Linked DNA regions of Shimia isoporae. The main gene of each other region encodes a partner of the protein of the gene in region 2 in a complex. Links are inferred from orthologs where the notes say so. Each region holds a gene or a part of one and is shown on either strand. Other genes may lie near its edges.

Evidence for each region.
Region 1: the proteins of groL (region 2) and metK are in contact, whole or in part, in a cryo-EM structure (PDB 8P4O), measured with the Escherichia coli proteins. The link is inferred for Shimia isoporae from one-to-one orthologs.

The regions. Positions count from the first base shown.
Region 1 is NZ_SMGR01000001.1:756,860-760,106, reverse strand. Bases 113-3,036 are described here. They hold metK (methionine adenosyltransferase), read right to left. Parts: upstream 2,204-3,036; coding sequence 1,022-2,203; downstream 113-1,021. Other genes in these bases: lnt (apolipoprotein N-acyltransferase), read right to left, coding at 2,296-3,036; BXY66_RS03765 (bile acid:sodium symporter family protein), read right to left, coding at 113-841. In the rest of the region: more of BXY66_RS03765, read right to left, coding at 1-112; more of lnt, read right to left, coding at 3,037-3,247. UniProt on the Escherichia coli protein: Catalyzes the formation of S-adenosylmethionine (AdoMet) from methionine and ATP.
Region 2 is NZ_SMGR01000001.1:183,063-186,371, forward strand. Bases 216-3,201 are described here. They hold groL (chaperonin GroEL), read left to right. Parts: upstream 216-878; coding sequence 879-2,525; downstream 2,526-3,201. Other genes in these bases: BXY66_RS00965 (co-chaperone GroES), read left to right, coding at 553-840; BXY66_RS00975 (tetratricopeptide repeat protein), read left to right, coding at 2,796-3,201. Outside these bases: more of BXY66_RS00975, read left to right, coding at 3,202-3,309.

The DNA.
Region 1 (3,247 bases), 570 kb from region 2 along the record:
CGCGCAGAATGAACATGCCGGGAATGGTCACGATATACATCGTGATCCCGTAAAGCGCGGCTGGCACTGCAAACTCCGGTATGCCCGAGGCCTGCGCCACCATGCCTGCAACTGTGATCCCCAGCGTGGCATTCTGCACGCCCATCTCGACCGAGATGCAAAGCCCATCAGGTCCAGACAATCCCAAGAGCCGCGCAACGTATACCCCTGCCACGAGAAGGATTGCATTGAGGATCATCAAAACTGGCCCCAACGACCAGATGTTTGCCATGAACAGATCCCAGTTTGTCGCCAGCGCGGCGGCGACGATCACAAGGAACAGGATGAGCGCCACTGCCGATACGATTTTTTCGATTTTGTCCGCCAGTCCGCTGGCAACCCAACGTGTCAAAAGGCCAATGATGACCGGCACCGCCGTGATGGCAAACATCGACATGCCGATCCCGAGGACGTTGACCTCAGGCGCCGCTGCCCCAAGAAAGGTGTCACCCGCCCAAGCCACGAGGATCGGAACCGTGATCACGGACAAAAGGCTCACGACAGCGGTCAGCGTGATCGACAGCGCCACGGTCCCGCCAGCGAGTTTGGTGAGGATATTGGATGTCACACCGCCCGGACAGAACGACAGGATCATGACGCCAAATGCCATGGCCGGCGGAAGGTTGAAAATAAACAGCAAAAGGTAGGCAACCAAAGGCACAGCCCCGATTTGCATCACCACACCTGTCAGCACTGCCTTTGGCATTGTGAGAACCCTGCCGAAATCGGCAAAGGTCAGGCCAAAGCCCAGTGAAAACATGATGAAAGCAAGAGATAGCGGCAGCGCCACATCGATGAGCATTGGTAGTCCTCCCTATTCGCGAAGAGAGGTTTGCACAGAAAGCAGGCAGCACCAAAGGTTTCGTTGGGGAAAGGCCGCAAGGAGGGCGTCTCCTGCCGACAGCAACGGCAACGAGGTGCTTGCAAAACAAAAGCCCGCCGGAAACCGACGGGCTCTTTGGGCTTCTCTTGGAAACCGGCGTTATAGCGCCGATTTGAGGTCCTCGACCAGATCGGTGCGCTCCCAGCTAAAGCCACCGTCCGCATCCGGTGTACGCCCGAAATGGCCGTAGGCAGCGGTACGTTGATAAATCGGCTTATTGAGCTGAAGTTTTTCGCGGATGCCACGCGGTGTAAGGCTCATGACCTCGCGGATCGCTTGTTCGATTTTTGCGGGCTCTACGTCACCAGTACCATGGTTGTCACAATAGATAGACAGTGGTTCGCTGACGCCGATCGCGTATGACAACTGGATTGTGCACCGCTCCGCCAAACCAGCCGCAACAACGTTTTTCGCCAAGTAACGCGCAGCATAGGCCGCCGAGCGGTCAACCTTGGTCGGGTCTTTCCCGGAGAACGCTCCACCGCCATGCGGTGCCGCCCCTCCATATGTGTCCACAATGATCTTACGGCCGGTCAAACCGGCATCACCGTCCGGCCCGCCGATCACGAATTTTCCGGTTGGGTTCACATGCCATTCGGTCGCGTCGCTGACCCACGCGGCAGGAAGCACTTCGCGGATGTAAGGTTCGACCACCGCGCGCACATCGGCGCTGGTCATAGCTTCGTCAAGGTGCTGCGTGGACAGAACGATCGAGCTCACACCGACAGGCTTGCCATCTTCGTACACAACCGACAGCTGTGATTTGGCATCCGGCCCCAAAGTTGGTTCCTGACCAGATTTTCGCACCTCGGCCAGACGGCGTAGAATTGCATGCGAGTATTGAATCGGGGCGGGCATCAAAGCGTCGGTTTCGGTTGTCGCGTAGCCAAACATGATGCCCTGATCACCAGCGCCTTCATCCTTGTCGGCGTTGGCATCAACCCCTTGTGCGATATGCGCAGATTGCTCGTGCAAAAGGTTGGTGATCTCAACAGTCTCGTGGTGGAACTTGTCCTGCTCGTAGCCGATGTCCTTGATACAGGCGCGAGCGATTTCGTCGATCCGTCCCATGTAATCCTTAAGTTTGTCTTGGTCTGACAGACCAACCTCTCCACCGATCACCACGCGATTGGTGGTGGCAAAGGTTTCGCAGGCCACGCGGGCCTCAGGTTCTTCGGTCAAAAATGCGTCGAGAACCGCGTCCGAAATCCGGTCGCAAACCTTATCGGGGTGGCCCTCCGAGACGCTCTCGGAAGTAAAGGTGTAGTTATTTCTTGCCATGGGGGTGCTCCATTAAAATAATTCATCGCCACGTCAGGAAGCCGTTGTGGCGACAGATGTAGATAAGCCCTTACGTGCCGGTTACGCCCGGGTCAATGAGATTTGCGCCACCGCAAGGCGGCCATTGTCAGAATGAGCGCCAAAAGCAACAGCGCCAGCGGAGTATCGCCTGTGCGTGAATAAAACGTTTCCGGTGCAAGCGCGGGCAGCGCTACGTCCAGAGCTCCCGCTTCATTCAAAGTGAGCGCCGCCACAATCCTGCCCTGCGCATCAATCGCAGCAGATACGCCGGTATTGGCTGCACGCAACACAGGCACTCCGGTTTCGATCGCCCGCATGCGGGCCTGCGCCAGATGCTGATAGGGGCCGGAAAAGTTTCCGAACCAGGCATCATTCGTCATATGCAGCATGACTCTGGGTCGGCTTTGTGTACCGCGCACGTCCTGCGGGAAAACCGCCTCATAGCAGATCAACGGCAGTGCCGCACCAATTGGCCCGAGATCGACAAGCTCCGGCCCGTCGCCGGAGGAGTATCCGCCACCGTGTTGGCTGGCCAGTCCACGCAACCCGAAACGACCCAGAAAATCGCCAAACGGTATGTACTCACCGAATGGCACGAGGTGATGCTTGTCATACAAGTCAGTCACAGTACCGCCGGGACCAATCACCGCCACGCTGTTGTAAATTCGCGGCCCGACATATCTGTTGAGGCCAAGAACAACCGGTGCGCCACCAGCCATTTCAGCGGCAGCCTCCAATGCCCCTGCCGCGTCCTCCAACAACCATGGTACGGATGTTTCTGGCCAGACAATCAAATCAACTCCCGCCGCACCCGCGCCACCAGAAGTCAGCATCAAGGATCGCTCGAAAAACCGCTGATAATGATCTGGATGCCATTTCAGATGCTGAGCAGCATTGGGTTGCACCAATCGAACAACGGGCGCGTCCGCGCCCGTTTCGGACGCCTCCGGAACAGGTATCCAGATGGCCAGCATAACGGCACCGGCAACTCCCCAGATCCAACGCCAACGGGTTACCGCCCCA
Region 2 (3,309 bases):
GACCAAGACGTCCTCGACCATTGTTTTGGATGCTGAGGCAATGGGTGCGCATGAAAGAGGCGCGCTGGCTTCGGCACTTCTCCAAAAAGCTGATAAGCTCGGCGGCAGGTGTGTACTGGTGAACAAATCGCGAAGCTGGCATAGCTGCAACAGCCTCTCTGGTGGGCAAGATGTGAGACTTTCCTTCGGGTATCGTCCAAACGGGGACTACGGAGTTTCTATTTCTTCTACGGTGGTGCATTGGTTGCCTCCTAAGCCCGACAGCGTCACGGCTGGCGCGTTGCTTCCGGAGCTTCATCGAGGTCTAGAGCTTTGGGCATTGGACACGATTTCCAACGATGTGGTTTTGTCGGCGCACCGGAGCTATCTCGGATATGACTTTAGGATATCCTTACAAGATTAAAAAACTTCGCCCCCGCCGTTGACTCCTCCCGCCGCTGCCCCTACCTCTTTCGCCGTTAGCACTCGACCCGAGTGAGTGCTAATCGCCCAAGCGGTGCCGCAGAATGGCATCGGGGCGTGGGAGAAACTTTGAGTGAAGGAACCTCGAAGATGGCATTTACACCGCTGCACGATCGCGTGCTTGTACGCCGCGTTGAAAGCGATGAGAAAACCGCAGGCGGGCTGATCATCCCCGATAGCGCAAAAGAGAAGCCGGCAGAAGGCGAAATCGTTTCCGTAGGCGCAGGCCTGCGTGACGACGCTGGCAAGCGCGTAGAACTGGACGTCAAAGCTGGCGACAAAGTTCTGTTCGGCAAGTGGTCCGGCACCGAAGTCACCGTTGACGGTGAAGAGCTGCTGATCATGAAAGAATCCGACATCATGGGCATCATTGCCTGATCGTCTGACCGACATTTACGAAATTAGGAGCCTTTAAAATGGCAAAAGACGTCAAGTTTGACACCGATGCCCGCAACGCAATGCTGCGCGGCGTGAACGTTCTGGCAGACGCCGTAAAAGTGACCCTCGGCCCGAAAGGCCGTAACGTGGTTCTGGACAAATCCTTTGGCGCACCGCGCATCACCAAAGACGGTGTATCCGTGGCCAAAGAGATCGAGCTGGAAGACAAGTTCGAGAACATGGGCGCACAGATGGTGAAGGAAGTTGCTTCCCGCACCAACGACGAAGCGGGCGACGGCACCACCACGGCGACCGTTCTGGCACAAGCCATCGTCAAAGAAGGCCTGAAGCAGGTTGCAGCTGGCCTGAACCCGATGGACCTGAAGCGCGGCATCGACCTGGCAACTGCGAAAGTTGTTGAAGGCATCGTTGCTTCCGCACGCGAAGTCAAAGACTCCGACGAAGTTGCACAGGTTGGCACCATCTCCGCCAACGGCGAAGCCGAAATCGGCCAGCAGATCGCAGACGCGATGCAGAAAGTTGGCAACGAGGGCGTGATCACCGTTGAAGAGAACAAAGGTCTGGAAACCGAGACCGATGTTGTTGAAGGCATGCAGTTCGACCGCGGCTACCTGTCGCCGTACTTCGTGACCAACGCAGACAAAATGATCGCTGATCTGGACGACTGCATGGTTCTGCTGCACGAGAAGAAACTGTCTTCGCTGCAGCCGATGGTTCCGCTGCTCGAGCAGGTGATCCAGTCCCAGAAACCACTGCTGATCATTGCAGAAGATGTTGAAGGCGAAGCGCTGGCAACTCTGGTTGTCAACAAACTGCGCGGCGGCCTGAAAATTGCTGCTGTTAAAGCACCTGGCTTCGGCGACCGTCGTAAGGCGATGCTGCAGGACATCGCGATCCTGACCGGTGGTCAGGTTATCTCCGAAGATCTGGGCATGAAGCTCGAGAATGTCACCATGGACATGCTCGGCACCGCCAAGAAAATCGAGATCACCAAAGACGAAACCACCATCGTTGACGGTGCAGGCGAGAAAGCCGAGATCGAAGCACGTGTTGCCCAGATCCGCACCCAGATCGAAGAAACTTCTTCCGACTACGACCGTGAGAAGCTGCAAGAGCGCGTTGCCAAACTGGCAGGCGGTGTTGCTGTGATCCGCGTCGGCGGCATGACCGAAGTGGAAGTGAAAGAGCGCAAAGACCGTGTGGACGATGCTCTGAACGCAACCCGCGCAGCTGTGCAGGAAGGCGTGATCGTCGGTGGCGGTGTTGCTCTGGTTCAGGCCGGTAAAGCACTGGCAGGTCTGGAAGGCGCAAACGCTGACCAGAACGCAGGTATCGCAATCGTGGCAAAAGCCATCGAAGCGCCGCTGCGCCAGATCGCAGAAAACGCCGGTGTTGACGGTGCGGTTGTTGCGGGCAAGATCCGTGAATCCGCAGACAGCGCATACGGCTTCAACGCGCAGACCGAAGAATATGGCGACATGTTCTCCTTCGGCGTGATTGACCCTGCCAAAGTGACCCGCACCGCTCTGGAAGATGCAGCGTCCATCGCAGGCCTGCTGATCACCACCGAAGCGATGGTTGCAGACAAGCCGGCGAAAGACGGCGGCGCAGCCGGCGGCATGCCCGACATGGGCGGCATGGGCGGCATGGGCGGCATGATGTAATCACTGTTCGCTTTGCGAACGGTGATGCGACAGGCGATTGGCCTTTGGGCCATTCTGCCGATAGCCGCAGCCCGAGAGATAGAGGGTCGCCTTCGGGCGGCCCTTTTTTGTCAGTGGTGTTTGAGAGTTGCTTGAAGATCAAACTGCAATGGCCGGTTCGAACCCGAAGCGGCCGATCATTCATATCCATGCATAGAGTTTCAGTTTTTGTGCTAGCGTTGTCCAATTGCGAGCAGAACCGTTCGGACGGACTGACAAAAAGGGGAAGTGATGATGCTGGCTGATCGATACGGACTGACACTGACGACCAGTCTACCCCAAGCGCGGGACGCATATGTTGAAGGACTTGATCACATTCTTGCCGCGACCTTTGGCGCTAGTGACGCTTTCACCGCGTCTGTAGCGGCAGATCCCGATTTTGCCCTCGGCCATGTTGGGCTTGCGCGAGCTCGAATGTACGACGGCGATATGCCCGGCGCCCAGGAGGCAATTGCATCGGCACTCTCCTGCGCGTCGGGGCTGACAGAACGTGAGCAGAGCCATCTCGCGGTTTTCGATCTCTTACTTCAGGGCCGTGTGCCCGAAGCCCGAGGCGCGGTTCTGGAACACACTGCAAATCATCCACGTGATGTCTTGGTCGCACAGATTTGCACCAATATTTTTGGCTTGATTGGAATGTCGGGCGAACCAGGTCGGGAAAGCATACAACTTGCTTACACCACAAAACTGTTTGATGCCTTGGGCGAGGACTGGTGGGTAATGAGCGTTCACGGTCAGGCGCTGT